Regions from separate parts of the Candidatus Pantoea symbiotica genome, predicted to be linked through region 1. Evidence: predicted binding sites of a transcription regulator. Region 1 holds the regulator's gene; the other holds the start of a gene.
What was found. Region 1 encodes PurR, which represses purine synthesis genes. Its sites were predicted from a motif close to CANGCAAACGTTTGCNTG; they were not measured.

Region 1 (16,103 bases):
ACAATGACGTGGTGATGGGCCGTGATGCGAATGTAGCCACCACCAGCTTCCTGCTGGGTGCGGGCTTGTCACGTCACAACACCAGCGCGCAGCTGAATGGCGAAAATACCAATCTGGCGATCAACAGTTTGTCGTTGCCGGTGAATCAGGAAGTGTGCGATACCCGCAGCTATCTGGAGCACAACAAAGGCTATTGCACCAGCCGTCAGATGCACAAAGTCATCGCGCGCGATAAAGGTCGTGCGGTGTTTAACGGCATGATCAAAGTGGCACAGCACGCGCTGAAAACTGATGGACAGATGACCAACAACAACCTGTTGCTGGGCCGTCTGGCTGAAGTAGACACCAAGCCGCAGCTGGAAATCTATGCTGATGACGTGAAGTGCAGCCACGGTGCGACCATTGGTCGTATTGATGAAGAGCAGATGTTCTATCTGCGCTCGCGCGGCATCGATGAGACCGCCGCACAGCGTATGATCATCCATGCATTTGCCGCTGAACTCACCGAAACGCTGGAGAATCCGGTACTGCGTCAGGTGGTGCTGCAGCGCATTGCCGCGCGTATTCCGGGAGTTGAGTCATGAGTTTCGATCTCGAACGCATCAGAGCGGAATTTCCGATTCTGAAACGTGAGGTCAACGGACATCCGCTGGCCTACCTTGATAGCGCGGCCAGCGCACAGCGCCCGCTCGCGGTCATCAATGCGGAAAGTTATTTCTACCAGCACGGCTATGCGGCCGTGCACCGCGGTATCCATTCGTTGAGCGCGCAGGCGACCACCGACATGGAGAACGTGCGTCATCAGGCAGCGCGTTTTCTTAACGCCGCAACGCCTGAAGAGATCATCTTTGTCAAAGGCACCACCGAAGCCATCAATCTGGTGGCTAACAGTTGGGGCGGCAGTCAGCTGCAGCCAGGCGACAACATCATCATCACCGAGATGGAGCATCACGCTAACATCGTGCCGTGGCAGATGGTGGCGCAGCGAACCGGCGCAGAAATTCGCGTACTGCCGCTAAATGCGCAGGGCGAGCTGGCGCTAGAGCAGCTGAGCGGCTTGATTGATAGCCGCACTCGTTTGCTGGCGGTGACCCACGTTTCAAACGTGCTCGGAACCGTCAATCCTGTGAAAGCCATCGTGGCGCAAGCGAAAGCCGCTGGCGTAATTACCCTGGTGGATGGCGCGCAAGCTGTGATGCATCACGCGGTGGATGTGCAGGATATCGACTGCGACTTCTACGCCTTCTCCGGCCATAAGATTTATGGTCCGACCGGCATTGGTGTGTTGTATGCGCGTAAAGCGTTGCAGGAGATCATGCCACCGTGGGAAGGCGGCGGTTCGATGATTTCTGAGGTTGTGCTGCCAACCGGCACCACCTTTAACAGTACGCCATGGCGTTTCGAAGCGGGCACGCCTAATACCGGCGGTATCATTGGTTTGGGGGCGGCGTTAACGTGGATCAGCGAACTGGGCCTGGACGTTATTCATCAGCGCGAATCGATGCTGATGCGATATGCGCTGGATAAACTGGCTTCGGTGCCGGATCTGGTGATTTACGGTCCGGAGAGTCGTAGCGGCGTGGTGGCTTTTAACCTCGGCAAGCATCACGCGTTTGATGTCGGCAGTTTCCTTGATCAATACGGTATTGCGATCCGCACTGGCCATCATTGCGCAATGCCGCTGATGCGTCATTATGCGGTGCCGGCGATGTGTCGTGCCTCCTTCGCGCTGTATAACACCGAAGAAGAAGCCGATCGCCTGGCCGCAGGTTTGACCCGTATTCATCGTCTGCTGGGCGGTTGAGCAGATTTCAGGAGTGATTCATGGCGAATTTGCCAGATAAAGAGAGACTGGTTCGTAACTTTAATCGTTGCGCTAACTGGGAAGAGAAGTACCTCTACATCATTGAACTCGGTGGGAAATTACCAGAATCCTCCGAAAGCTTACAGCAGCCAGAACACGTGATTTCAGGCTGTCAGAGCCAGGTGTGGATACGCATGACCCCGCAGGCCGATGGCACCATCGCCTTCGAAGGTGACAGTGATGCCGCCATCGTTAAAGGGTTGATTGCAGTGGTGTTTAGCCTGTATCAGGGGCTTAAGGCGCCAGAGATTCTCGATCTCGATGTGCGTCACTGGTTCGGCGAATTAGCGCTGACCTCACATCTCACTCCCTCGCGTTCACAGGGTCTGGAAGCCATGATCCGGGCGATCCGGCATAACGCTCAGACCCTCAGCTAAGTTACACTCTCCAGACCCCGGCTTGACCGGGGTCTGTTCTATCCGACAAAGAGAAAATTGCATGAAACCAGCCTTACGTTTAGCCGGTGCATTGCTGTTGTCCTGTTGCGGACTCTCTGCACCTGCATTTGCTACGGAATATCCCCTACCAGCCGATAACAGCCGTTTAATTGGCGAGAATACCTTAACCACCGTGCCGGATGACAAACGGCCGCTGGAGAGCATTGCCGCGCGTTATAAGATAGGCATGCTCGGCATGCTGGAAGCGAATCCAGGCGTTGATCCCTGGCTGCCAAAGGCCGGCACACAATTAACCGTGCCGCTGCAGATGTTGCTTCCTGATGCGCCACGCGAAGGTATCGTGATTAACCTTGCGGAACTGCGACTCTACTACTATCCGAAAGGTGAAGATCGTGTGGTGGTCTATCCGATTGGTATCGGCCAATTGGGTGCCATGACGCCAACCATGGTTACCAGCATCAGCCAGAAAATCCCTAATCCTACCTGGACGCCAACCACTAATATCCGCAAGCGCTATGCCAAAGAGGGCATCACTTTGCCGGGCGTGGTGCCCGCCGGGCCAGATAACCCGATGGGGCTGTTTGCGATGCGTCTGGCGCGCGGTACCGGACAGTATCTGATTCATGGTACCAATGCTGACTTTGGTATTGGTATGCGCGTAAGCTCTGGCTGCATTCGCCTGCGACCGGATGATATTGAAGCGCTGTTCAATAGCGTGCCGAAAGGAACGCGCGTGCAGGTCATCAACCAACCGATCAAATATGCCATTGAGCCCGACGGTAAGCGCTACGTTGAAGTGCATCAGCCGTTATCGCGCAACGATAAGGACGATCCACAAACTATGCCAATTGCGCAGTCTGCGCAGCTGAAAGCCTTCTCGAAGAGTGAGAAGAGCGATACCGCGTTGATAAAGGAAGTGATAGCCCGACGTTCAGGAATGCCGGTGTTAGTGAGCAGCGGTGAGCCGGTAACTAATCAGAGTGCTGAAGCTGTAGGTGAAGCAGTAGCGCAACCCTAATTCGGACCAGAGAAACGCAGAATCAGAACAAAAAAAATGGTGCCACATGGGCACCATTTTTCAACCAGTACTCTTACTTACGGTAAGAGTGAGCCTGGTTGTCCAGACGCTGGTTAGCGCGAGCTGCGTCATCTTTAGCAGCCTGAACGTCAGAACGGATTGCGTTCACGTCGTTGCTCAGCTGATCAACTTTAGCGTTCAGAGTCTGAACGTCTGAAGACAGTTGGTCGATTTTAGCGTTGCTTGAGCAACCAGCCAGCATAGTTGAAGCCAGGATTACAGCGCCCAGTACCAGTTTAGTGCGATTCATTCTTTATACCCTCTAGATTGAGTTAATCTCCATGTAGCGTTACAAGTATTACACAAAGCTTTTTGAGTTGAGAATAAATTTTTGATGAGAACATGCTTAATTTTGATCGTTCGCTCAAAGAAACAGCATTTCACAGAAGAAGATGAAAATAATTAGCTAAAACAGAGAGATTTAATCGGACTAACCTTAATCATACGAGATTTTGAATAGTTAATTTCGATTGGAAATTTCTGGTTTTTGTATTACATCAGCAATAAAAAAAGCGCCTAAAAAAGGCGCTTTTTAATAAAAATTCAGTTGCTAATCAGATTACATGTACAGAAGCGGTGTTTGTCGTTCCGCTTGGTACTAATGCGCCTGAAACCATTACCACAACATCGCCTTTCTGCGCATATCCGCTTTCCAGCGCCATTTCTTTACCAATGCGATAGAAATCATCAGTTGAGGCAATTTCTGTCACCAGATGGGTTTCGATACCTTTGCTCAGAATCAGCTGACGCGCGGTGGTTTCGTTGGTGGTGAGCGCCAGAATGGTGGCATCCGGGAAATACTTACGGATGGCTTTGGCTGATTTACCGCCTTCGGTAGCTACAACAATCAGTGGTGCTTCCAGCTTCTCTGCAGTCTCAACGGCACCTCGGCACACTGCTTCGGTGATGCGCAGCTTGCGTGAGTCTTGCAGTGAATCGATGCGGGATTTCATCACGCGATCGGTGCGCTCACAGATGGTCGCCATGATGGTGACCGACTCCAGCGGATAACGGCCTTTCGCGCTCTCACCAGACAGCATCACCGCATCGGTACCATCGAGAATGGCGTTAGCCACGTCGCCGGCTTCTGCGCGGGTAGGGCGCGGGTTTTTGATCATTGAATCCAGCATCTGCGTGGCGGTGATCACCACTTTGCGGGCTTTATTACATTTTTTGATCATCATCTTCTGCGCGAAGATTACTTCTTCAACCGGGATCTCAACGCCGAGGTCGCCACGCGCAACCATGATGCCGTCTGACGCTTCAAGGATCTCGTCGAAGTTGTTCAGGCCTTCCTGGTTCTCGATTTTCGAGATGATCTGAATGTGTTCGCCGCCGTGCGCTTTCAGGTGCTCACGGATTTCCAGCACGTCAGAACGCTTACGGATAAATGAAGCGGCGACGAAATCAACGTTCTGCTCGCAACCAAAGATCAGGTCGCGCTTATCTTTTTCCGCCAGTGCAGGCAGCTGAATGGAGACACCTGGCAGGTTAACGCCTTTGTTCTCACCCAGATCGCCGTTGTTCAGGACATTACAGACCACTGAGTTCTCAGTGACTTCAGTCACCTGCATACCGATCAAGCCATCGTCGACCAGCACGGTGTTACCAATTTTCAGGTCTTCAGTGAAACCGGCGTAGGTCACGGCAACACGTTCGCTGTTACCAATTACCGACTGATCGGTAGTGAAAGTGAAGGTCTGGCCGGCTTTCAACGACACATCGTTGCCGCCTTCCAGTTTCATGGTACGAATTTCCGGACCTTTGGTGTCCAGCAGAATAGCGGCCTGACGACCGGTTTTTTCCATAACAGCACGCATGTTGGTGATGCGTTGGCCGTGTTCAGCGTAATCCCCGTGCGAGAAGTTCAGGCGCATCACGTTCATGCCCGCTTCCAGCAGTTGGGTCAGCATCTCTTCAGATTCGGTTTTTGGACCGATAGTACAAACGATTTTGGTCTTTTTCATGTCAGGTTTTCTATAAGTTGTGATGGATGATAAAGGTCGGGATTCGATGCGCATGGCACCGAAGTGAGAATATTTATGGTGTTGGAACGGATTTCACAGAAATAAGAATAGGAGACGAAAGCAAAGCGTGCAGAGAAGTTATGCAGTACGCGAGGGAACTGAGTGATCAGTGTTGCGCAAATCATTGGAGTTGTTTGCATAGGCACGTTAGCGCTGAAACCTTTCAGGTGGAACAACGCGGCATAGTATAGTCGCTAAGTATGCGAAAACCAATATAAAAGCGGCGTGATAAAGACGATGCAGATCAAGAAAAAGGTGTTGCGCAAGGAGATAAAACCAGAGTGGTGCGCTCTAATGGACTCGAACCATCGACCCCCACCATGTCAAGGTGGTGCTCTAACCAACTGAGCTAAGAGCGCATGCAGAATATTCAATAATTGGTGCGTCCGAGTGGACTCGAACCACCGACCCCCACCATGTCAAGGTGGTGCTCTAACCAACTGAGCTACGGACGCACTTGGTGCGCTCTAATGGACTCGAACCATCGACCCCCACCATGTCAAGGTGGTGCTCTAACCAACTGAGCTAAGAGCGCAACACGCTGTCAGGGCGACAGCGGGGACGAATATTAACGGCAGGCTGTGATGCTGGCAAGGGGAAAAAGTGTTTTTCCCCTACGACTGACCAGCAACTGTGCTATGCGTCGTTTTTTTCGCCGTTACCAGCCACTTAGCGCGCGGCGCGCGCTAAAATCACTTGCGCAGGCAGGCGCTGCAAACGACGGATGCGCCAAATCATCATCACTGCTGCGGAGGTCAGGCCGATAATAAAGCCACACCAGAAACCGGCGGGACCGAGTTTTGGCAATACCCAATCCGTCATCGCCAGTACATAACCCACCGGCAAACCCAGCACCCAATACGCGATAAAAGTAATGAAGAAGATCGAGCGCGTGTCTTTATATCCTCGCAAGATACCGCTGCCAATCACCTGAATCGAATCTGAGAACTGATAGATTGCCGCCAGCAGCATCAGTTGCGCCGCAAGGGTAATGACTTCAGGATTTGCGGTATAAAGCGCGGCGATATCATGACGGAAGATCACGGTAAAGAGCGCGGTGATGGCCGCCATGCTGATGCCGACGCCTTGCCCAGTCCACGCGGCAACGCGCGCCTGTTCGGCTGAACCTTGTCCGAGTCGATAGCCAACACGAATGGTGGTGGCCACGCCGAGCGACAACGGCAACACGAACATCAACGAACTGAAGTTGAGCGCAATCTGGTGCCCGGCCACTTTGACGATGCCGAGTGGTGATACTAGAAGCGCAACCACGGCAAACAGTGTCACCTCAAAGAACAGCGCCAACGCCACTGGCAAACCCAGCGTGAACAGGCGTGACAAGATTGCGCGTGACGGCGCGGACCAGCGCGTTTTCATGCGGATATCGCGCATGCTTGCCATGCGTTTCACCCAGAAGCGCATTACCAGGAACATCACCCAATATACCGATGCCGTCGCCACACCGCAGCCGACGCCGCCTAAGGCCGGCATACCGAAATGCCCGTAAATGAAGACATAGTTGAGCGGAATGTTCACCATCAGTCCGAGAAAGCCGAGCAGCATCGCCGGTTTGGTTTTCGACAAACCTTCACACTGGTTGCGCATCACCTGGAACAACAGATATCCCGGTGCGCCCCACAGCAACGCATGCAGGTATCCTTCGGCTTTGGCGGCCAATTCAGGATCGATGTCATGCATGGTGTTAATCAGATAACCGGCATTCCACAGCACCACCATAATCAGTAGCGCAACGGCAATTGCCATCCAGTATCCCTGGCGCACTTGTTCCGCGATACGTTCGCGTCGTCCTGAACCGTTGAGTTGCGCAACGGTAGGCGTCAAAGCCAGTAGAAGACCATGACCAAACAGAATGGCGGGAAGCCAGATAGAGGTGCCGACAGCAACGGCGGCCATATCCGTGGCGCTTACCGCACCGGCCATAACAGTATCTACAAATCCCATCGCCGTCTGGGCCACCTGAGCAAGGATGACCGGGATCGCGAGGGCCAGCAATTGACGCGCTTCTGTAAAATACTTCTGCACGTTACACCTGCTTAATTAAAGAAGAGAGCGGGGCTAAATCCCCAAAGAATGCGCGGCATAGTGTAGCGGCAGCGCTGGCTTCCGCCAAACGTTGATCGCATTTTGTTTAGCAATTTGTGTAAAGTTGGAACTCCGCCAAATTAAGCTGCCGCCAACAAGCTGTGATAAACTGACGCAAAATTTGCAGAGGCTGAGATTATGTTTACTGGAATTGTGCAAGGCACGGCAGAAATTGTCGGCATTGAAGAGAAAGATCTGTTTCGAACCCATATTGTGCGCTTACCGGAGGATCTGTTACCGGGACTGGCGCTTGGCGCATCGGTGGCACACAACGGCTGCTGCCTGACCGTAACCGAGATTAACGGCGATTTGGTCAGCTTCGATCTGATTAAAGAAACACTGCGCATTACCAACCTGGGTGAATTAAAGGTGGGGGATGTGGTGAATATTGAGCGTGCAGCGAAGTTCAGTGATGAAATTGGCGGCCATTTAATGTCTGGCCATATTATGACCACGGCGGAAATCTGCAAAATCATCCAGTCTGAAAACAACCGCGAAATCTGGTTTAAATTACAGGACGCCACGCAGATCAAATATATTCTGCACAAAGGTTTCGTGGGTATCGATGGAATTAGTTTGACCGTTGGCGACGTGACGAAAAGCAAATTCTGTGTGCATTTGATTCCGGAAACGCTGGAGCGCACCACTTTAGGCGCGAAGAAGTTTGGTCATAAGGTCAATATTGAGATTGATCCGCATACGCAGGCCATTGTGGAAACGGTTGAGCGCGTATTAGCGCAGCGTGAAGCCGCTGCACTGGCGCAGATTGCTGGCGCAGAATAATACCGTTAAAAAAGGCGCCATGCGGCGCCTTGATTCATTTGAAAGCTTATTAACGCGCAACGCGTAAACCGCCATCCTTGCCACGACTGAATACTACCTGCCACAGCTGAATATCACGGGCACGAAACGCACCGGCGCAGGCGTTGAGATAATAGTCGAACATTCGTTTAAAACGTTCGCCATATTTCTCAGCCAGCTGCGGCCACGCCGCCTGAAAACGTTCATACCATGCCATTAACGTCGTATCGTAATCTGCGCCAAAGTTATGCCAATCTTCCATGACGAAATGTGGCTCACTGGCGTCAGCGATTTGACGCACTGACGGCAAACAACCGTTCGGGAAGATATATTTATCAATCCACGGATCGACATTCATATCTGTGGTGAGGGCGCCAATGGTGTGCAGCAAAAATATGCCGTCTGGTTTGAGGTTGCGGTCAGCAACATCAAAATAAGTGGCATAGTTTTTCGGCCCGACATGTTCAAACATACCGACAGAAACGATGCGATCATATTGATTATTCAGGTCGCGATAGTCCTGAAGTAATATAGTCACATCCAGTCCTTCACAGCGTTGTTGTGCCAGTTTTTGTTGCTCAGCTGAAATAGTCACGCCATGCACCGTGACGCCATAATGGCGCGCGGCGTATTCTGCCAGTCCACCCCAGCCACAACCGATATCCAACAACGTCATGCCCGGTTCAAGTTGCAACTTGCGGCAAATCATATCCAGTTTGGCTTGCTGCGCGTTTTCCAGGGTATCAGCATCTTTCCAGTAGCCGCAGGAATATTGCATATAAGGATCAAGCATCAGTGAGAATAGATCATTACCAAGGTCGTAATGCTCTTTACCCACAATCCAGGCGCGTTTTTTTGATTGCAAATTAGTGAGACGCGCGGCGGCGATGCGCAACGTATCTTTAAAATGCCGGGGTAATTGTTTATCCAGATGGTGTTTTAAAACGCGATGGAAGAACATATCTAGCTGTTCGCACTCCCACCAACCATCCATGTAACTTTCACCTAATCCGAGCGATCCTTCCTCAAGAACGCGTTTAAAAAAATCTGGATGCTTTACCTGAATATCCCAGGGACGAGTGCCATTAACTGCAATATCAGCCCGCTCTAGCAGTTCATTGACGATCCGATACCAGTGGTTTTCTTCAAGGCTCACTTCTTCTATAACAGATGAACTCATAGCTTCTCCATCACCTTCCGATCTGAACCTGAGAAAAAGAATAGCCAATTTCCCAAGACCTGTGAGAGAACTCACGGAAAATCCGTGCGCCAGAAATCCGACGTTGTACGACGTAGTACAGAGGTATGAATTTGAGCAGAAAAGTGGGTCGCCGCACCGGATAATGTGCAGACGCCATCCCGCGACAGTGTCGCTAAAGGTATTACATTTATATTATTGATTTAATACAGAATTACTGACCCACAGAGTATATGCTCACGTGGGTCAATATTCAACGGGTTATCGTTAGTTTGCTAACGAAAATCATTGAGTCAGAGATTATCTTCGCAGGGACGGGAAGTGTGGGCAATATCACTTTGTGCGTTTAGCGATCGCTGGCAGACAAAGCCCGCCCACGCCAGTACCACGGTGGCGACCATCACTAACGTGGTGTTGAACAACGCCTGTTCAAGGCCGGCGGAGACCAGCAGGCTGGCAACAAAGCATAATCCTAACTGGAATAAGTTCTGTAATCCTGCGGCTTTACCGGTGGCGTGCGGGAAGGGCGCTAATGCGCTAGCAACCACAATCGGATAGATCGCACCATTGGCCAGCGCCATGCCGCAGAAGGGCATCAACAATACAAACAGCGGCGCTGAGGGCATCAGGGCGATGACAAACAAACTCAGGATGCTCAGGCTATACAACACCAGCAACCACGGCAGCAGTTGCGCGCCCTGATAACGATTTAACAGCGTGCGGCAGCCAAAGCCACCAATCAGAAATGCAATGGTCTGCGGAATATAGCTCAGGCCAATATCGCCCGGCGTCAGGCCAGCAGCGGCGAGAATGAAAGGTGATCCCGTCAGCCAGGCGAAAAAGCTCGCCGAACACGCCGAGTAGATCAAGACGTTACCGCTGTAAACGCGGGTGCCCAGCAAGGTCAACCATCCAGGTTGTTTGCCTGCCGCAACTTTCTCGCGCTTAGGCGAGGTTAACTGCAGCGTACCGATCAGCAACACCACGGCAACCAGCGTCAATGTGATAAAGATGCTGCGCCAGTGGAAGTGGCCGATAAGCCAGGCGCCGAGCAGCGGTGCCAGCGCCGGAGACAGCGCAACCAGCGGCATAATTGTCGCAAACACTTTATTGGCTTTGGCTTTTGGATAGTGATCCACCACCAGCGCCTGCCAGCTCACGGCAGCAGCACACACGCCAATCGCCTGCACAAAACGCAGCGCCAGCATCAGGCGGACATCGGTCACCCAAAGCATCCCCAGACAACCAAGGGCGAAGATGGCTAAACCGGCCAGCAAAATTGGTTTACGCCCGTAACGATCTGACAGCGGCCCCCAAAATACCTGGGCACAGGCGAAACCGCCGAGAAACAGACTCAGGCTGGCGCTAATGGTGCCAGGTGCGCTAGCGAAATCACGCTGCATATCGCCAAAGGCAGGTAAATACATATCCGTGGCAAGAAAGCCGAGCATGCTGAGCACGGCAAGATAAGGCATAAATGCTTTAGACGACAACATGTTGATTCTCTTTTGGGCAGGTTGAACGCCGGGGAGTGTAAAAGGATGCAACGCGCTTTGTGAAACGCTAATATTTGCATAGTGCTGTTAAATTTTTTGAAGGCAAAATTATGTGGTCAGAATATGCGCTTGAAGTGGTGGATGCGGTGGCGCGCACTGGGAGTTTTAGTGCGGCAGCGCAGGAGCTGCATCGTGTGCCTTCTGCCGTCAGCTATACCGTACGACAGCTGGAAACCTGGCTGGCAGTGCCGCTGTTTGAGCGTCAGCACCGCGAAGTGGTGATGACACCCGCGGGCGAGCATTTTGTGCGTGAAGGGCGATCTGTTATCAAAAAAATGCTGGCAACCCGTCGACAGTGTCAGCAACTGGCAAATGGCTGGCGTGGGGAGCTAAGTATCGCGGTTGACTGCATTGTTAAACCGCAGCGCACGCGGCAGTTAGTGAAGGATTTCTATCGCCATTTTCCCGATATGGAGCTGATTATCAGCTACGAAGTGTTCAACGGCGTATGGGATGCATTGGCTGATGGCCGGGTTGATGTGGCTATTGGCGCAACCCAGGCGATTCCGGTGGGCGGACGTTTTGCCTTTCAGGATATGGGCGCACTGAACTGGCGTTGTGTAGTGAGTCCCGATCATCCACTGGTTAACAGCAGGGAGCTGGATGATGAAACATTGCGGGCATGGCCATCGCTGGTGCTGGAAGATACCTCGCGTGCGTTGCCGCGCCGTATGACATGGACGCTGGATAATCAGCGACGTCTGGTGGTACCAGAATGGGAAACCGGAATGGATTGTTTGCTGGCAGGATTGTGCGTTGGAATGGTGCCGGGCCATCTGGCACGTCCGCTGCTGGATAGCCATAAACTGGTCGAACTGGCACTGCCGCAGGCCTTTCCGGACAGTCCGTGCTGCGTCAGCTGGTCAGAACAGCGCGCGTCACCGGCGCTGGAGTGGTTACTGGCTTATCTCGGGGATGCCGAAACGCTGAACCACGAATGGCTCAGCGAAGTGTCTGCTTAGCGGCGATAGTCGCGGAACGGACCGTACGCCACCGAACGGCGCTCAATCAGCGTTGGCTGAACCTCAATGGTTTGCGGATCTTCACGCTTGCTGGTGATGCGATCCAGTAGCATTTCCAGCGCTTTTTCACCCAGTTCGGCTTTTGGCTGATGCACGGTGGTCAGCGCTGGCGTGAAATAGCGCGCGTTGCGCACGTTATCGTAGCCGATGACCGAGATATCCTGCGGTACGCGCAAGCCCATCTCATCAGCAGCGCAAATCGCGCCCATCGCCATAATATCGCCGCCGCAGAACACCGCCGTTGGGCGCTGTTTCTGATTTAAAATCTGCTGCATCGCCTGATAGCCCGATTCAGGCTCAAAGTCGCCCTGAACTACCCATTCAGGACGCACCGTAATGTCCGCTTCGTTCATTGCCTGCAGGAAGCCAGCGTGACGGCCGCCGCCGGTGTTGCGCTCCATCTGGCCGGGAATGGCACCGATATCGCGATGACCGCGTTCAATCAGATAACGCCCGGCGAGATAGCCGCCCTGAAACGCATTGTCCTGCACGGTATCGGTGAAGTCACCGCGCGATGCACCCCAATCCATCACCACCATGGGAATGTTGCGGTTCTCTTCCAGCATCTGTAGCAAATCGTCTGGATACTCAGAACACATCACCAGCAAGCCATCGACGCGCTTTTGCGCCATCATTGACAGGTAAGCACGTTGCTTTTGCAGATCGTTATGCGCGTTGCCGAGAATCAGCGTGTAGCCGCGTTCGAAACAACGGTTCTCCACCGCTTCGATAATTTCAGCGAAATAGGGCGCTTCGCTGGAGGTCGCCAGCAAACCTAAGGTTTTGGTGTGATTAACTTTGAGACTACGCGCCACGGCACTGGGCGAGTAGTGTAATTCTTTGATCGCTTCCCATACGGCGTTACGCGTCTCTTCCGCAACGAAACGCGTTTTGTTGATGACATGCGAAACCGTGGTGGTTGAGACACCCGCGCGTTTTGCGACATCTTTAATTGTTGCCATGAAAATGGTACTCCTGGGCTTATCGCAACTTACTGATAAGTATATTGTTAAACGTTTGCGTCTGCTAATGCTTTTATAGCCCAAAAAGCAGGCGAAATGGTGTGTTTTAGCAGGCGAAATCACTTCATCACGCTGTAAATACAGCATGCGCAAAATCTGTTGCGCAACGAAAGGCGGCGATTCTAGCAAGCTGGCGCGGATAACACGAGATTTTTGCCCATTGCTGTGCGAAAATCGCTTTAACCCTAATAATTGTGTGACTAAGGAGTTGTAATGAATACCGACCTGAAGCTGGCGCTAATGACCACTGTTGGCGCACTGTTGATGATTATCGCCTTCAGCTTTACCGCGATCATGCATTAACAAAAAAGCCGGAGCTGAGAACAGCATCCGGCTTTTTTATGATTGTTGCGCAACAGCTAGCGAATAGTTTTTGGCGTCATCATACGACGCGCGCCCACATAGTGTTTTTGCCAGTAATCCTCACCCAATACGCTAATCTGAATATCTTTGCCGGTACGCGGCGACTGAATGAATTTCCCGTTGCCGAGATACACGCCAACATGATCGGCAGTGCCGCGATTATTGATGCGGAAGAACACCAGATCACCTTTCTCCAGCATTTCACGCTTAATCGGTGCCGCATCGCGCAGGTGATACATCTCATTGGCGGTGCGCGGGAATTTGAATTTCACCAGATCTTTATAGGCGTACCACACTAAGCCGCTGCAGTCGAAACCGGTGTGTGGCGAAGTGCCGCCCCACTGATAAGGTTTGCCGAGTTGGCCCATTAATTTGGTCATCGCCGTTTCACGCGCCTTTTGATAACGCTGGCGGTGCGCCTTACTCATTTTGATGCCGGTCAGCGCTAATGCTTCATCATCGACGGCGATCTCAGGTGTTTTCTTCGCTAAACGTTGATGACCGTATTTCTTAGCAGAGAGTTTCAGCGGGGATTTTTTGCTGGTGGTTTTATGCAGCGCAGTTTCTGTTTTGGTCTGTTTTTTGAGTTTGAATTTTTGAACAGCAGTCAGGCGCGATTTTTTGGTGGTGGTTTTCACCGGGCGTCGTTTGCGGCGCTCGTCTTCACGTGCGCTCTTTTTCTCTGCTTTAAGCGAACTGGCATTAACGGGCGCATGCGGAGATGCAGCAGCCACATTAAAAAACAGTTGGGCGAAAGCCAGTATGAAAAGCGTTATTAGTAGACGCATAATCCGGTTACAGGTTAAGCAGGCTGAATGAAAGCAGACTGCGTTAAAGTGAGAGAAATCTGATCAAGCGATCAGCGCCGAGGCAATTCTAATCCACTTTTTTTCCAAAAGGTAAGGCCTTTTTCCATTAATATGTTACCAGATTGATTCTGTAGCAAAAATGAGCTATTTCAGCTGGTTAACGCAGCGAAACTATTGCTAATTATTAATTTATTAATGCCAATTAATGATATGAAAATGTTATTTGTCATGCGTTAACTTAACAAACATGGCGATTAGCCAGTGCAAACGCAAAATCCCGTTTTCAGTCCGGGAGCGAAATCGCTACAATAAACAAACACGAAGTAGAAGATTAAGGAAGGCAATAATGAGTACTGTTGAAAAAATTCAGCGTCAGATCGCAGAAAACCCGATTCTGCTGTACATGAAAGGTTCTCCAAAGCTGCCAAGCTGCGGTTTCTCGGCGCAAGCCGTGCAGGCGCTTTCTGCGTGTGGCGAGCGTTTCGCATACGTGGACATTCTGCAGAACCCGGACATTCGCGCTGAAATGCCAAAATACGCTAACTGGCCAACCTTCCCGCAGCTGTGGGTCGATGGTGAACTGGTCGGCGGCTGCGACATCATCGTTGAGATGTTCCAGCGCGGTGAACTTCAGCCACTGCTGAAAGAGACCGCTGAGAAGTATAAAGAAGCGGAATAATGCAGAAGGCCGACAAATGTCGGCCTTTTCTTTGCTTACTCGACAGACGCGTCGTCTGCGGGTTCTTCACTGAAAGCCAGCGGCCAGCCGCCCAGGCGTTTCCAGCGGTTCACCAACTCACAAAACAGCGTCGCGGTTTGCTCGGTGTCATACAGCGCCGAATGCGCTTGCGTACTATCAAACTCCATTCCCGCCGCTTTACAGGCTTTCGCCAGCACGGTTTGCCCCAGCACTAAACCACTTAACGCTGCGGTATCAAAGGTGGCAAAAGGGTGGAACGGATTGCGCTTCAGGCTGGCGCGCTCTGCGGCCGCCATCACGAAGTTGAGATCGAAAGTGGCATTGTGCGCCACGATAATGGCGCGATTGCAGCCGCTATCTTTGGTGCCTTTGCGCACCATTTTAAAAATCGCATGCAGCGCTTCGTATTCGCTTACCGCACCACGCAGCGGATTGGTGGGATCGATGCCGGTAAACGCCAGCGCCGCAGGATTCAGAATGGCGCCTTCAAACGGTTCCACATGGAAGTGCAGCGTTTCATCGCGGTGCAACCAGCCGTCTTCATCCATTTTCAGCGTTATGGCTGCAATTTCCAGCAGTGCATCGGTTTGTGCATTGAAACCTGCGGTTTCAACGTCGATCACAACAGGATAAAAACCGCGGAAGCGTTGGTGGAGAGCGTTTAAAGCGTTCGATTCAGACATCAGGATCTCATGGCAATAAATAGGGCAGCGCGCATTATGGCAAAAATCGCAGGAGGGTGCAGCAGGAGAGGGAAGTCAGCCTGCAAATAGCAGGCTGACCAGCAACCTTAGTTGCCTAAGCCGTGACCGGCATGTTTGTTTTCAATCAGTTCGATCTTGTAACCGTCTGGATCTTCGACAAACGCAATAATGGTAGAACCGCCTTTTACCGGGCCCGCTTCACGCGTCACGTTGCCGCCCGCGCTGCGAATGCGTTCGCAGGTGTCAGCCACGTTGTCCACGCCCAGCGCGATATGGCCGTAAGCGTTGCCGAGATCGTATTTATCCACGCCCCAGTTGTAAGTCAGCTCAATCACCGCGCCTTCGCTCTCTTCGGTGTAGCCAACGAATGCCAGCGTGTATTTGTACTCGGTGTTTTCGCTCTGACGCAGCACGCGCATGCCGAGCACGCGGGTGTAGAAATCGATAGAACGTTGCAA
Region 2 (16,103 bases), 2.4 Mb from region 1:
TGATGCAGCATGTACCACGCCAGTCCAAACACCGCGACCATCAGCCACACCGGCGTTGGGATGCCCAGCGGACGACCGATACCGAACCAGCCAAACAGATCGGCGTTATCGTTGAAGCCGGTATTGATCGGGCTGCCGTTGGTGTAAACCATGGTGACGCCGCGCAGCAGCAGCATCATCACCAGCGTGGCGATGAAAGCCTGCACCTTGCCGCGCGCCACAATCACGCCGGTAATACCGCCAATCGCCGCTCCCAGCGCCAGCGAAGCCGCAACGGCCACCAGCGCATTGACTTCTAATCCGACAATCGATGCCGCCACCGCGCCAGTCAGCGCCAGCAGCGAGCCCACCGACAGATCAATACCTGAAGTCAGAATCACCAGCGTCATGCCGACCGCCATAATGGCGTTGACCGAGGTCTGCTGCAGAATGTTGAACATGTTGGCCAGCGTGAAGAAGTTCGGGCTCTGGCTGGCAACCACGGCGATCAGCACGATCAATGCAATCAGTGATTTCTGCTCCAGCAGCCAGGCTTTGCTGAACCAGCGACGGCTGGCGGGTAAGGTTTGGGTGCTCATACAACTAACTCCTCGCTGTGTTGCTTACCGACTGCCGCCGCCATCAGGGATTCCTGGGTAGCTTGCTCACGGGAAAATTCGCCACTCAGATGGCCTTCATGCATCACCACGATGCGATCGCTCATGCCCAGCACTTCCGGCATTTCCGACGACACCAAAATGATGCTCAGCCCTTCGGCTTTAAACTGATTAATTAACTGATAAATTTCTTTTTTTGCCCCGACATCGACGCCGCGTGTTGGCTCATCAAGAATCAACACATCCGGGCGCGTCATCAGGCCGCGCGCAATCGCTACTTTTTGCTGATTACCGCCGGATAGCAGGCCAATCGGCTGCTCCATTGAAGGAGTTTTGACGTTGAACAGGCGGATAAAATCGCCCACCGCCAACTGCTCGTCGCTGTGTCTCAGGTTGCCCGCGCCGGTGCTGAAATAGCGCAGCGCGGTCAGCGACATGTTCTCTTTCACCGACATGCCCAACACCAAACCATCGCGCTTACGATCTTCGGAGATATAAACGATGCCGTTCGCCAATCCGTCTTGCGGGGAGCGGGTGGTGATTTCGCGGCCATTCAGCGTGACTTTACCTTTACTGCGCGGCAGCGCGCCGTACAGCACTTTCATCAGTTCGGTACGTCCCGCGCCCATCAGGCCCGACACGCCAAGGATTTCCCCTTTGCGCAGCGTAAAGCTGACGTCATCAACGCCCGGGCCGCTGAGGTTTTCAACTTTTAAGCGGATCTCACCCGGCTGCTGATCGATACGTGGATATTGATCTTCCAGCTTGCGGCCGACCATCATCTCGATCAGGCTCTCTTCGCTGAGATCGCACACCGCGCGCTCGGCAATAAACTGCCCATCGCGGAACACGGTGACGTCATCGCAAATCTCGAAGATCTCTTTCATGCGGTGCGAGATATAGACGATGCCGCAGCCCTGCGCTTTCAGTTCGTTGATGACGCGGAACAGCGACAGCGTTTCGGTATCGGTCAGCGCATCGGTCGGTTCATCCATAATGATGACCTTCGACTCGAAGCTGAGCACTTTGGCGATCTCGACCATCTGCTGATCGCCAATCGACAAATCGCCCACCAGCTTATGACTGCTGAAGCGCAGATTGAGGCGCTTTAATAGCTCATCCGCCTCGGCGTACATCTTTTTCCATTCGATGCGGCCAAAGCGGTTAACAAATTCGCGGCCAAGGAAGATATTCTCGGCGACGGTCAGTTGCGGAATCAGGTTAAGTTCCTGATGGATAATGCCAATACCCGCTTCCTGCGACGCTTTCGGGCCAGAAAACGCCACATCCTGACCAAGCCACTGCATGGAACCGGCATCCATGCTGTAAATGCCAGTCAACACTTTCATCATGGTGGATTTGCCCGCGCCGTTTTCGCCCACCAGCGCCATTGCGCGTCCTGGATAAACGGCGAGCGATGCGCCATTCAGCGCCTTTACGCCAGGAAACGACTTTTCAATCCCTTTGAGTTGCAGTAACGGTTGCATAGCGGCCTCAGAAGGTCACGCCGGCGCTCAGGATGACATTCGCATACGGAGAACACTCTCCGCTGCGAATGACCGCCTGACTACGCTGCGTTTGTTGTTTGAATTGTTCATGGCTGGTGTAACGAATGGTGATGATATTCCCCTGGTGCTGTTGCAAGGCTTCGAGCACGGCGAGCAGTGCGCTGTGGAGCTGCGGATTGTGCTGCTTAATCTCCTCCGCCATCAGGGCGCTTTCGACCTGCATCTCCTGCGTGACAACCTCAACCACCTGTAAAAATTCGGGCGTACCCGGCGTTAACGCCAGATCGATGCGCTGTGGACCAGCCGGAATCGGCAAGCCTGCATCTGCAATCGTCAGCGTATCGGTGTGCCCCAGGCGAGCAATCACATGAGAGACTTCAGCGTTTAACAAGCGACCTTTTTTCATTTATTCCACTCCACAGCGAAACGTTTCGCTGTTCGGGAGTGTATAAAATGCGCACGGCAACTCAATGGCGGCATCACGGAAATGTGATCGCCATCGAAACGTTTCGCTTGAGCCAGAGAGAATTTGAGTTTGGTAGGATGTTGGAGCCGCTGCTGCGGCCCCGAAGCAGGGATTAAGGCAGTTTACGCACCTGTTTCACGTCCAGTTCGATGGAGTTGAAATCTTTATCCAGTTCGCCGGTCAGTTCTACCTGATCCTTCGGCGTGATGGTCAAACCGTTCCAGCGTTTATGATCGATCTCGACCTTCATGGTGCCGGTGGCATCACGGAACTGATAATCCTCATCACCGATTTGCTTCTCAAGCGTACCGCGCACGGTGATCCAGCTATCGTCCTTCATCTCTTCTGCCTGTTTCACCGTGACAACGCTGGTGTTATCGGCTTTGAAACCACCGGACTTCACCTGCGCGGATGGCGCATTCGGGTCAACAAAGCCACCTTGCTGAGCGGCAAGAACCGGCGTGGCGGCCAGAGCGATGATAGCTAACAGGGCTGCAGATTTTTTCATATTTCACCTCTTTTCCATGAATGTGTCGGTTTACGGCAGCTATTTCACCATAAGGTTCTTAACAGGATCTTAAGAGAATCCGTTGAGCTAACATTCATGAAAAATAGTCTATTTGCCGGGATTTTCGCTGTACAAGAGCGATTGTGCTTCGTATAACTCCGCTTAACAGAAGGAGAGTTGATGCGCATTTTACTGATAGAAGATGACTCGCTGATTGGCGACGGGTTGAAAGTCGGGTTGACCAAACTCGGATTCAGCGTGGATTGGTTTGTCTCCGGCGAAGCCGGATTTCAGGCGTTGACGGCCGCGCCCTGGGACGCGGTGGTGCTGGATCTATCGCTGCCAGAACGCGATGGTCTGGATATCCTGCGTCAGTGGCGCCAGCAAGGACAGGATGTACCGGTGCTGATTCTCACCGCGCGCGATGCGCTCGATCAGCGCGTACAGGGATTGCAGCTCGGCGCCGACGATTATCTGTGCAAGCCGTTTGCATTATCAGAAGTGGCGGCACGCTTGCAGGCGCTGATCCGTCGCCGTCACGGCCAACTGCAGCCGGAACTCAAACACGGCAAAGTGGTGATGGCGCCCGGCAGCCACAGCGTGCAGTGCGATGGTGAAGCCGTCAGCCTGAAGAGCCGCGAACTGGCGCTGCTGGAGCTGTTTCTGCGCAATCCCGGCCGCGTGCTGACGCGCAGTCAGCTTGAGGAAAAGCTCTACAGCTGGGATGAAGATGTCTCCAGCAATGCGGTGGAAGTGCACATTCATCATCTGCGCAAGAAACTCGGCAGCCAGTTTATTCGTACCGTACACGGCGTCGGTTATACGTTGGGAACGGAAGAATGAGTCTGTTTCTGCGCCTCGCCATCGGCTTTGTGCTGCTGATTATGCTGTGCGGCGGCCTTGCCAGCCTCAGCGCCTGGCACCAAACCCGCGATACGGTAGACGAGCTGTTTGATACTCAGCAAATGCTGTTCGCCAAACGTTTAATTACGCTCGATCCCACCTCGCTACAGGACGAAAAACTGCCTAAAACCAAGTCGATCCTGCGTCATCATCGTGGCGATCAGGATGACGATGCGCTGGCGTTTGCCATCTTCAGCGCTGACGGCCAGCCGCTGCTCAATGACGGCGAAAATGGGCGTGATTTACAGTTTGATTACCAACGTGATGGCTTTACCGATGGCCGCCTACGCGGCGATAAAGATAGCTGGCGCTTAGTGTGGCTAACTTCCGCGGATAAGCGTTATCGCGTGGTGGTTGGGCAAGAGTGGGAATACCGCGAAGATATGACGCGCGATCTGGCGCTCAGTAGCCTGCTGCCATGGTTGATCGCCATGCCTTTTATGCTGCTGTTGCTGCTGGCGCTGGTGTGGTTCGAGCTGCGCCCATTGAAGCGCCTCACGCTTTCGCTGCATCAACGAGCGCCGGACGATGCCACGCCATTGCCGGACACGCGCCTGCCTAAAGAAGTGAAGCCGCTGGTGGTGGCGCTTAACGGCTTGTTTAGTCGTATGGCGCATCTGGTGCAGCGCGAACGTCGCTTTACCTCCGATGCCGCCCATGAACTGCGCAGCCCGTTGGCGGCGCTGCGCGTGCAGAGCGAAGTGATTCAGCTGGCCGATGATGATGAAGCGATGCGTAAACGGGCGATTCTGCAGCTGGACAGCGGCATTGTGCGCGCCACGCGTTTGGTGGATCAGCTCTTAACGCTGTCACGCGTGGAAGCTGACGACCTGCGCAGCGAATTTCAGCCGGTGGCGCTGGCGCCGCTGCTGCAAAACCTGCTGGCGGAGCACTTCCCGCAGGCGGAACAACAAGACACCGCTTTGCAATTCACCAGCCACGCCGAACCGGTGATGAACGGTCATCCGCTATTGCTGGGTTTGATGGTGCGAAACCTGCTGGATAACGCGCTGCGCTATTCGCCGTCGGGCAGCACTATTGATGTACAGCTCAATGCCCGCGCCATTACCGTTGATGATAACGGGCCGGGGGTCAGCGATGAGCAGTTGGCAAGGTTGGGTGAACGCTTCTGGCGACCGCCGGGACAGGCGCAAACCGGCAGCGGATTAGGGCTTTCCATCGTGAAGAATATTGCCCAACTGCACGGCATTCGCTTGCAGTTCAGCCAGCGCGCCAGCGGAGGATTGCGCGTCACCTTAAGTTGGTGACGCGCACAGCGTTAAATCTCGACCTGGGTTCCCAGCTCGATCACGCGGTTAGGTGGGATTTCAAACTGATCCGGCGCGCGCAGCGCATTGCGTTGCAGCGCGAGGAACAGCTTGCCGCGCAGGCGCAGATACCACGGACGATCGCCGATAATCAGCGATTCATGCGACATAAAGAAGGAGGTTTCCATCATGCGGCAGTTTAGGCCTTCAAGGCCGCAGCGGTGGAAAATCTCTTCGACGTTTGGCGTTTCGCGCCAGCCATAGCTTGCCACCACGCGCCAGAAAGTTGGCGATAACTGTTCGATGGTCACGCGACGCACATTGTGCACATAAGGCGCATCTTCCGTACGCAGCGTCAGCAGCACCACGCGCTCATGCAACACTTTGTTGTGCTTGAGGTTATGCAGCATGGCAAACGGAATCACGTTCAGCGCCCGCGACATATACACCGCAGTGCCCGGCACGCGTACCGGCGGCGATTTCTCCAGCGACGCGATCATCGCTTCGAGGGAATTGCCGTGCTCATGCATACGACGCAGCAGGCGGAAACGCTCGCTTTTCCAGGTGGTCATGATGATGAACATCATCAACGCCAGCGTCAGCGGCAGCCAACCACCGGAGAACACCTTGATCAGGTTGGCGGAGAACAGCGACACGTCGATGATCAACATGGCAATCAGAATCAACACCACCAGATAGCGGTTCCAGTGCCAGTTTTGAATCGCCACGGTTGAACAGAGAATAGCTGTCAGCACCATGGTGCCGGTTACCGCAATGCCGTACGCCGCCGCCAGATTGCTGGAGTGCTCGAAGCCGACAATCACAATCACTACCGAGAAATAGAGCAGCCAGTTAATCACTGGAATATAGATCTGCCCGGACTCCTCTTCTGAGGTGTGCACAATGCGCATCGGTGGCAAATAGCCGAGACGCACCGCCTGACGCGTTAATGAGAACACGCCGGAAATCACCGCCTGCGACGCAATCACCGTGGCTAAGGTCGCAAGAATCAACATCGGGATCAGCATCCAATCCGGCGCGAGCAGGAAGAACGGGTTTTTGATCGCTTCGGGATGTTTGAGCAGCAGCGCGCCCTGACCAAAGTAGTTGAGCACCAGCGAAGGCAGCACCACGATGAACCAGGCAAGACGAATCGGGAATTTACCGAAGTGGCCCATATCGGCATACAGCGCTTCTACGCCGGTAATCGCCAGCACCACCGCGCCCAGCGCGAAGAAGGAAACGGTTTTATATTGGATGAAGAAGTGCACCGCCCAATACGGGTTCATCGCATGCAGGACGTCAGGATTGTCAATAATGCTGCGCGCGCCCAGAACCGCCAGCACCAAAAACCACAGCAGCATCACCGGCGCGAACAGCTTGCCGACAATGCCGGTGCCGTGTTTTTGGATAACAAACAGTAAAGTCAGCACTGCAATCGCCAACGGCACGATGTAGGCATCAAGACTTGGCGCGGCAATTTCCAGACCTTCGATCGCCGATAGCACCGAAACCGCCGGCGTAATCACCACTTCGCCGTAGAAGAAGCTGCCGCCAATCAGTCCCATGATCACCAGAATTGCCGTGGCTCTGGCGCCGGTATGGCGTCCGGCCAGCGACATCAGCGTTAAAATCCCGCCTTCACCGGCGTTATCCGCGCGCATCACGTAGCTGATGTACTTCAGCGACACCACCAGAATCAGCAGCCAGAAGATCAGCGACAGGAAGCCAAATACCGCTTCGCGCTCTACGCCAAATCCAAACTGACCAGAGAGACATTCACGCAATGTATAGAGCGGGCTGGTACCGATATCGCCATACACCACGCCAATTGCCGCCAGCGTGACTGCCCCAAGGGACTGTTTCTTATCCGAGCTCATAAGTTGTCTTTTGTTGGAGCCGGAGGCACTTGCCTTCCGCTCAAGCCATCAAAAAGCGCACAGTATGCACATATTCCCAAAAAAACCTACTCTTACAAAGTGTCACCATCGCGTTGGTGACGCGGTTTTTCGCCGAAAATAGCGCCAAAAAACCGTTGGAAGCGGCGAGTTCTCTCGCATCAACCTTCTGAAACAAAAAAGCTGACGGCTATCAACGCAATCGCGCATGATAATCAGTAGAGTATTGCGCTCGCCAGAATATGACGGCACCAGGATCAAAAGGATAATGATGTGATTATGGCTCAACCCCATCTTTTGGCAGAAAGAATTTCTCGCCTGAGCAACGCTCTGGAAAAAGGGCTGTATGAACGCCATCATGCGATCCGCCTCTGTTTGCTGGCAGCCTTAAGTGGCGAAAGCGTGTTTCTGCTCGGGCCGCCAGGCATCGCCAAAAGTCTGATTGCCCGCCGATTAAAATATGCCTTCCAGCACGCCCGCGCTTTTGAATACCTGATGACCCGTTTTTCCACTCCGGAAGAGGTGTTTGGCCCGCTGTCGATTCAGGCACTGAAAGATGAAGGGCGGTATCAGCGTCTCACCAAAGGCTATCTGCCGGATGCCGAAATTGTCTTCCTCGACGAAATCTGGAAAGCCGGCCCGGCGATTCTGAATACCTTGCTGACCGCCATCAACGAACGCCGCTTCCGTAATGGCGACAGCGAAGAAAAAATTCCGATGCGCTTGCTGGTTACCGCTTCCAACGAACTGCCGGAAGCCGATAGCGGACTGGAAGCGCTGTATGACCGCATGTTGATTCGCTTGTGGCTGGATAACGTGCATGAGAAGCAGAACTTCCGCAGCATGCTCACCCACCAGCAGGATGAAAACGACAATCCGGTGGCGGAATCGCTGCGCATCAGCGATGAAGAGTATGAGCAGTGGCAGAAAGGCATCAGCCAGGTCAGTTTGCCGGATCACGTGTTTGAACTGATCTATCAGCTACGTCAGCAGTTAGAAACGCTGCCGGACGCGCCGTACATTTCCGATCGTCGCTGGAAGAAAGCCATTCATCTGTTGCAGGCCAGCGCCTTTTATAGCGGTCGCGTGACTATCGCGCCCATCGACTTAGTACTGCTGAAAGATTGCCTGTGGCATGACGTGGCATCGATGAAAATGCTGGATCGCGAAATCGATACGCTGATGTCGCAACATGCGTGGCAGCAACAGGCGCTGCTACACAAGCTGCAGCAGATCAAAGGCCGCCGTCTGGCGCTGCAACAGCAGCAAAGCGTGGCACAAGCGCTGACGCTGGAGAAACACAGCGGCATGTTCAGCCGCAAACCGCATTACGAATTACCCGCCGCCATTACCGATGAGCAACTGACGCTGATGCTGCAACAGCCGTTAATGCTGCACGACATGCAGGTGACGCACATTCTAATTGGCCGTGAAGCACTGGATCAGTGGCTGCTGAAGGGCGGTGAAATTCGCGGCAAGCTGAACGGCATCGGCTTTGGTCAAACGCTGGATATGCTGGTGGATACGCATCATTGTCTGACGCTGCGCGATGTTAGCCTGCAATCCACGCGTCTGACGCTGCCGGGCGCCAGCAGCAGTAGCGAGATGCCGCAGGAGATCGCCGATGAATATGAAGCGCTGGAAACCCAGTTGCGCGCGCAGCGCACGCTGTTCAGCCAGCATCAGCGCTGCCTGTTCATTAGCGATGACTGGCTGGCACGCATTGAAACCAGCCTGCAGGATGTCGCGGAACAGCTGAAACAGGCGAGAAAATGATCTCACTGGAGACGCTGAGTGCGCTGCTGTCGATTGGCGAAACCGAGTTAATCGAAGAGTTGATTATCGCGCTGCTCGCCTCGCCACAGCTGGCGCTGTTCTTTGAGAAGTTTCCCCGCCTGAAGCAAGCCATGATGCGCGATCTGCCGCGCTGGCGATCGGAGATCGCCGAGCAGATCAAAGTCACGCCGGTGCCAGAAGCGCTGGCGCAGGAGTTTCAGCTTTTTCAGCAGATGCAGCTGCTCAGCACGCAACATTTCACCCAGCAGTTACCCAACATCATGACGCAGCTGAAAAGCCTGCCGTCGCCGTTCATCGAAGAAGCCAGCAAACTGCTGCTGAATGCCGAAAGCGACCAGCTCAGCAACGCGCAACACACGCTGTTCCTGCAACGCTGGCGTCTCAGCCTGACGCTGCAAACGCTAACGCTGAATGAAACTATTCTCGAAGAGCAGCGCGAACGCTTGATGGCCGAGCTGCAGCAGCGCATGGCGATCAGCGGTCAGCTGGCGCCAATCCTTACCGATGATGATGAAGCCGCCGCCGGACGCCTATGGGATTTGAGCAAAGCGCCGCTGCAGCACGGCGATTACGAACTGATCGTGCAATACGGCGATTTCCTCGCCCAGCAGCCGGAGCTGATGAAGCTAGCGCAGCAGCTGGGTCGCAGCCGCGAAGCTAAATCGGTGCCGTCGCAGGATGCGCCGCTGGAGGAGTTTCACCAGTTGGTACGCGAACCGGATAACGTGCCGGAAGAGGTCAGCGGAATTCATCAAAGCGATGATGTGCTGCGTCTGTTACCGCCTGAATTGGCGGCATTGAGCATCAGCGAGTTAGAGCTGGAATTTTATCGGCGCTTAGTCGAAAAACGCTTGCTGACTTATCGTCTGCAGGGCGATGCGTGGCACGAAAAAGTCACCATGAGCCCGGTCAGCCACCAGCAGCATGAAGAGCAACCGCGCGGCCCGTTTATCGTCTGCGTTGATACGTCCGGTTCGATGGGCGGTTTCAACGAACGCTGCGCCAAAGCCTTTTGCCTGGCGCTGCTGAAAGTGGCGCTGGCGGATAAGCGCCGCTGCTACATCATGCTGTTCGCTCATGAAGTGATCGGCTATGAGCTCACCGCTGACAACGGCATTGAGCAGGCGATCCGTTTCCTCAGCCAGCGTTTTCGCGGCGGCACCGATCTCGCGGCCTGCCTTGCGGCGGTGGTGAAACGCATGGAAGGCATCGCCTGGCAGGAAGCGGATGCGGTGATCGTCTCTGACTTTATTGCCCAACGTTTGCCGGACGACATCGTCAGCACCATCAAGCAGCGTCAGCGCCAACATCAACAGCGTTTCCATGCGGTGGCGATGTCGCTGCATGGCAAACCCGGCATTCTGCGCATCTTCGATCACATCTGGCGCTTCGATACCGGCCTGAAAAGCCGTCTGCTGCGCCGCTGGCAGCGCTAATTCATCTGGCGGAAATGCTAATTTGCTATATTGATAAGTTCGAGCACATAGCAAACTGGAGCACCTTGTGACGACCGCCCAACTTCCCGCACCAACCCGCACGCTAAAACTTTCCGGCCAAAACTCCGAACAAAAACGGGCCGAGCTGCTGGCGTACTTCACCCAAACCTGGGAACTGTATGAAAGCCTGTTTGATTGCCTGGCGGACGAGCGCGCCTGGTTTAACAAAGCCATTTCGCTGCGCCATCCGCTGATCTTCTATTTTGGCCACACCGCGACCTTCTACATTAATAAGCTGATGGCAGGCCGCTATCTTGATCAACGCGTTGACGATCGCATCGAAGCGATGATGGCGATCGGCGTGGATGAGATGAGTTGGGACGATCTCAACGACAGCCATTACGACTGGCCGAGCATCGCAGAGGTGCGCGACTATCGTGGCAAAGTGAAAAGTCTGGTGAGTGAGTTTATTCGCACCCTGCCGCTGGAACTGCCAATCGGCTGGGACAGCCCGGCTTGGGTGGTTTTGATGGGCATTGAGCACGAACGCATTCATCTGGAAACCTCCAGCGTGCTGATGCGCCAGTTGCCGATTGAATGGGTCAAGCCGCAGCCGCACTGGCCGGTTTGTCAGCAAGCGCGTCACGATCGTCAATCGGTACCGGAAAATGCCCTGATCGCAATGCCCGGCGGCCGCGTGCAGCAGGGAAAAACCGACGACACCTATGGCTGGGATAACGAATACGGCAGCCAGCAGACCGAACTTAAGCCGTTCAAGGCCAGCAAAATGCTGGTCAGCAATGCGGAGTTTTATCGCTTCATTGCGGCGGACGGTTATAACGATCGCCGCTGGTGGGATGACGAAGGTTGGAGCTGGCGTGAATTCTCCGGCGCACAGATGCCGACGTTCTGGGTCGGTGACCAAAAGCTGCCCGATCAGCTAAAACTGCGCGTGCTGGCCGAAGAAGTGGCGATGCCGTGGGATTGGCCAGCGGAGGTGAATCAACTGGAAGCCGCCGCGTTCTGTCGCTGGCTGGCCGAAGAGACCGGTAAATCTATTCAGCTTCCCTGCGAGGCCGAATGGGCGCAGCTGCGTGAGCAGGTTGGCGGCGATCAGCCGGATTGGACTGAAGCGCCCGGCAATATCAATCTGGCGTATTGGGCTTCCTCCAGCCCGGTCGACCGTTTCGCGCAGGGTGAGTTTTACGACATCGTCGGCAACGTTTGGCAGTGGGCCACGACGCCAACCAACGGTTTCGAAGGCTTTAAGGTGCATCCGCTGTACGACGACTTCTCGACGCCGACCTTTGATGGCAAACATGTGCTGATCAAAGGTGGCAGCTGGATTTCTACCGGCAACGAAGCGCTGAAATCTGCGCGCTACGCTTTCCGTCGCCACTTCTTCCAGCACGCCGGTTTCCGCTATGTGGTTTCTTCCCATGAAGAGAGCATGGCGCTCAATCCTTATGAAACTGACAGCATGGTGTCGCAGTATCTCGATTTCCAGTACGGGCCGAGTTACTACAACGTGCCTAACTACGCGGCGGCGCTGGTGGAAAAACTGCTGCCACATTGTAATGCGCGCGGGAGGGCGCTGGACATCGGCTGCGCTACCGGGCGTGCCAGCTTTGAACTGGCGCGACACTTCGAGGCGGTAACCGGCATGGATTACTCGGCGCGCTTTATTGATGTCGCGCTGCAGCTGACTTCCGGTGAGGATTTCCGCTATGTAGTGCCCGAGGAAGGCGAGCTGGTGGAGTATCGTCAGGTGCGGCTGAAAGAGTTTGGCCTCGAAGCAGAGCAAGCGCAGCGCATTCAGTTTGTGCAGGGCGATGCCTGTAACCTGAAACCGCAGCCGGATCGTTACGATCTGGTGCTGGCGTCTAACCTGATTGATCGTCTGCGTCAGCCAAAGCGCTTCCTGCAGGATATTACTTCGATGATCCGTTCCGGCGGTTTGCTGGTGCTGTCATCGCCGTATACCTGGCTGGAAGATTTCACGCCGAAAGAGAACTGGCTGGGCGGTGTTCGCGAAAATGGCGAAGCACTGACCACCTATCAGGCGCTGCAGCGTCTGTTGCGTGATGCCTTTGATGAAGTGGCACCGCCGCAGGATGTGCCATTTGTCATCCGCGAAACGGCGCGCAAATTCCAGCACACGCAGGCACAAGTGACCTTCTGGCGTAAGCGCTAAAAAGCATGCAGACAACGGCCTGCCTGTTGTCTGCACCTTGCCTGCACCGCTAATTTGCTGCACATTCTCCTCTATTCATAGAAGAAGAACTTAACGAGGATGGACAATGGCGGAACACCTTCAGCTGGATAACCTGGATCGCGGCATTCTTAATGCGCTGCTGCAGAATGCGCGCACCGCCTATGCCGAGCTCGCCAAACAGTTCAACGTCAGCCCCGGCACCATTCATGTGCGGGTGGAGAAGATGCGTCAGGCGGGCATTATTTTAGGCACGCGCGTGGAGATCGATCCGCGTCAGCTTGGCTTCGATGTGTGCTGCTTTATCGGCATTATCCTCAAAAGCGCGCGCGATTATCCGGCGGCGCTGAGCAAACTCGATGCGCTGGATGAAGTGGTAGAAGCCTGGTACACCACCGGCCACTACAGCATCTTTATCAAAGTGATGTGCCGATCGATCGATGCCTTGCAACAGGTATTGATCAACAAGATCCAGACCATCGACGAAATTCAATCCACCGAAACTCTGATCTCACTGCAAAACCCGATCATGCGCACCATTAAGCCGTGATCCCTCTCTAAGCTGTGCACAAACTTATCCCCGGCAGATCGCGCGTATGGCGCGACTTGTCGCCTGATGCTTTCATCTATTAACCCTGTTTTCCACAGGTGGATCACGGCTTGATCACAGCGTACAATGCTCGCCTTTAGTGCGGGAGAGCATCATGGCCGATATTACGTTAATCAGTGGAAGTACCCTTGGCAGCGCCGAATATGTTGCTGAACATCTGGAAGAAAAACTGCAGGAAGCGGGCTTCTCAACCGAGGTGCTGCATGGCCCAGAGCTGGATGAGCTGCAACCGGAAGGCATCTGGCTGATCGTTACCTCCACGCACGGTGCCGGTGAACTGCCTGATAATTTGCTTCCTTTATATGAAGCACTGCAAGAGACAAAACCGGACCTCACTGGCTTACGTTATGGCGCAGTAGGCATCGGTAACCATGAATACGATCTTTTCTGCGGCGCGATCAAGCTGCTGGAAGAGCAATTGAACCAGTTGGGCGCTAAACGCATTGGCGATCGCCTGGAGATCGACGTGCTGGAGCATGAGATCCCGGAAGACGCGGCTGAAGTGTGGGTCGCCACATGGAAAACGCAGATTTAAAACGATCTTCGGTGGCTGGGGATCGGGAAAATAGAATGATCCCCAGTTGATTACGCTGTTTTTATACTTTAAACACGCGATCAGCTGTGGATAACATGGCCTGTTTCATGCGTATAACCAGTAGTTATCCAAAGAACAACTGCTGTTTCTTTTTTAGCCTGTGCATAAGTGGCTATTTTGATCCCAGCTTATACGGATCAGGATCACCGATCATTCACAGCTAATGATCCTCTCTAATCTGCTGTTAAGCCTGCGCTTTTCTGGGTTATCAACAGCAAGGTGCGATCCTAATAGTAGATCTAACAGAGAGATCATATAAAAGACTTAAGATCCTTTCTTTTAAACCTCAGGATCCCGCGACTTTCGCCGCCGACATTATTTCAGTAGAATCCACCGCCCAGGGCAACGATCCCTGTCCGAAACACTAACGAGGACCCACTTCATGTTTTATCCAGATCCTTTTGACGTCATCGTAATCGGTGGTGGTCATGCGGGCACAGAGGCCGCGATGGCCGCAGCCCGAATGGGTCAGCAAACCCTGTTACTCACCCATAACATTGATACGCTTGGACAAATGTCCTGTAACCCCGCGATCGGTGGCATCGGGAAAGGACATCTGGTGAAGGAAGTGGATGCCTTAGGCGGTTTGATGGCCACGGCAATTGACCAGGCAGGTATCCAGTTTAGGATACTAAACGCGAGCAAAGGCCCCGCCGTTCGTGCCACTCGTGCTCAGGCTGACCGTGTACTGTATCGCCAGGCGGTACGCACTGCGCTGGAGAACCAGCCTAACCTGATGATCTTCCAGCAGGCGGTTGACGATCTGATTGTGGAAAACGATCGTGTCGTAGGTGCTGTGACACAAATGGGCTTGAAGTTCCGCGCCAAAACCGTGGTGCTGACCGTCGGGACCTTCCTCGATGGCAAAATTCACATTGGCCTGGATAATTACAGCGGTGGCCGTGCAGGCGATCCGCCATCAATCCCATTGGCGAAACGCCTGCGTGCACTGCCGCTGCGCGTTAACCGTCTGAAAACCGGTACGCCGCCACGTATCGACGCACGCTCGATTGATTTTTCGGTGCTGACACCGCAGCACGGTGATAATCCGATGCCGGTGTTCTCGTTCATGGGCAAGGTTTCACAGCATCCACAACAAGTGCCGTGCTGGATCACCTACACCAACGAACAGACGCATGACGTGATCCGCAATAACCTCGATCGCAGCCCGATGTATGCCGGGATCATCGAAGGTATTGGTCCACGTTACTGCCCGTCAATCGAAGACAAAGTGATGCGCTTTGCCGATCGTAACGCGCATCAGATCTTCCTGGAGCCGGAAGGCCTGACCAGCAACGAGATCTACCCGAATGGTATCTCCACCAGCCTGCCGTTTGACGTACAGATGCAGATCGTACGTTCGATGAAAGGACTGGAAAACGCGAAGATCATCCGTCCGGGTTATGCCATCGAGTATGATTTCTTCGATCCACGCGATCTTAAACCGACGCTGGAAAGCAAATTTATCCACGGCCTGTTCTTTGCCGGCCAGATCAACGGCACCACCGGCTACGAAGAAGCGGCAGCGCAAGGTTTGCTGGCTGGTCTGAACGCAGCACGCGCTTCTGCTGATAAAGAGGGCTGGGCGCCACGCCGCGATCAAGCTTATCTCGGTGTGCTGGTTGACGATCTCTGCACTTTGGGCACGAAAGAGCCGTACCGCATGTTTACATCGCGTGCGGAGTACCGCTTGATGCTGCGCGAAGATAACGCCGACCTGCGTTTGACCGAAGCCGGTCGCGAACTCGGTCTGGTTGATGATGCCCGCTGGGCGCGCTACAACCAGAAACTGGAAGCGATTGAGCAGGAGCGTCAACGCCTGCGCGACCTGTGGGTGCATCCGAAGTCGGATAACGTGGCTGAAGTGAACGCGGTGATCAGCGCGCCGCTCACCAAAGAAGCCAGCGGTGAAGATCTGCTGCGTCGTCCAGAGATGACCTATCCGCTGCTGACGTCGCTCGCCAGCTACGGTCCAGCACTGCCTGATGAACAAGCCGCTGAGCAGGTGGAGATTCAGGTGAAATACGAAGGATACATTGCACGTCAGCAGGAAGAAATTGATCGCCAGCTGCGTAATGAAAACACCTTGTTGCCTGTTGAGCTCGACTATCGTCAGGTGAATGGCTTGTCGAATGAAGTGATCGCCAAACTCAACGATCACAAACCGACGTCCATCGGCCAGGCTTCGCGTATTTCGGGTATCACGCCTGCGGCAATCTCAATTCTGCTGATTTACCTGAAAAAACAGGGCCTGCTGCGTAAAAGCGCCTGATAGACTTTGGGGCGAGGCAACTCGCCCCCGTTAA

Region 2: rbsD (D-ribose pyranase) is a predicted target of PurR. The motif match lies at 2,524-2,541, and genes of this name have one in related genera.

What each region holds. Positions count from the first base shown of each region.
Region 1 is NZ_JBSZHR010000002.1:1,590,710-1,606,812, forward strand. It holds gene sufD (Fe-S cluster assembly protein SufD) at 1-584, shown strand, start outside; gene sufS (cysteine desulfurase SufS) at 581-1,804, shown strand; gene sufE (cysteine desulfuration protein SufE) at 1,825-2,241, shown strand; gene ACXIZX_RS07995 (L,D-transpeptidase family protein) at 2,303-3,280, shown strand; gene ACXIZX_RS08000 (major outer membrane lipoprotein) at 3,354-3,590, opposite strand; gene pykF (pyruvate kinase PykF) at 3,895-5,307, opposite strand; tRNA gene ACXIZX_RS08010 (tRNA-Val) at 5,650-5,726, opposite strand; tRNA gene ACXIZX_RS08015 (tRNA-Val) at 5,746-5,822, opposite strand; tRNA gene ACXIZX_RS08020 (tRNA-Val) at 5,826-5,902, opposite strand; gene ACXIZX_RS08025 (MATE family efflux transporter) at 6,037-7,410, opposite strand; gene ACXIZX_RS08030 (riboflavin synthase subunit alpha) at 7,609-8,253, shown strand; gene cfa (cyclopropane fatty acyl phospholipid synthase) at 8,303-9,451, opposite strand; gene punC (purine nucleoside transporter PunC) at 9,763-10,965, opposite strand; gene punR (DNA-binding transcriptional activator PunR) at 11,076-11,987, shown strand; gene purR (HTH-type transcriptional repressor PurR) at 11,984-13,009, opposite strand; gene cydH (cytochrome bd-I oxidase subunit CydH) at 13,283-13,372, shown strand; gene ACXIZX_RS08060 (C40 family peptidase) at 13,429-14,220, opposite strand; gene ACXIZX_RS08065 (Grx4 family monothiol glutaredoxin) at 14,585-14,920, shown strand; gene rnt (ribonuclease T) at 14,956-15,624, opposite strand; gene gloA (lactoylglutathione lyase) at 15,732-16,103, opposite strand, start outside.
Region 2 is NZ_JBSZHR010000002.1:3,965,976-3,982,078, forward strand. It holds gene rbsC (ribose ABC transporter permease) at 1-578, opposite strand, end outside; gene rbsA (ribose ABC transporter ATP-binding protein RbsA) at 575-2,083, opposite strand; gene rbsD (D-ribose pyranase) at 2,091-2,510, opposite strand; gene ACXIZX_RS19135 (YgiW/YdeI family stress tolerance OB fold protein) at 2,683-3,078, opposite strand; gene qseB (quorum sensing response regulator transcription factor QseB) at 3,259-3,921, shown strand; gene qseC (quorum sensing histidine kinase QseC) at 3,918-5,249, shown strand; gene kup (low affinity potassium transporter Kup) at 5,261-7,129, opposite strand; gene ravA (ATPase RavA) at 7,427-8,923, shown strand; gene viaA (ATPase RavA stimulator ViaA) at 8,920-10,380, shown strand; gene ovoA (5-histidylcysteine sulfoxide synthase) at 10,448-12,574, shown strand; gene asnC (transcriptional regulator AsnC) at 12,681-13,142, shown strand; gene mioC (FMN-binding protein MioC) at 13,297-13,737, shown strand; gene mnmG (tRNA uridine-5-carboxymethylaminomethyl(34) synthesis enzyme MnmG) at 14,180-16,069, shown strand.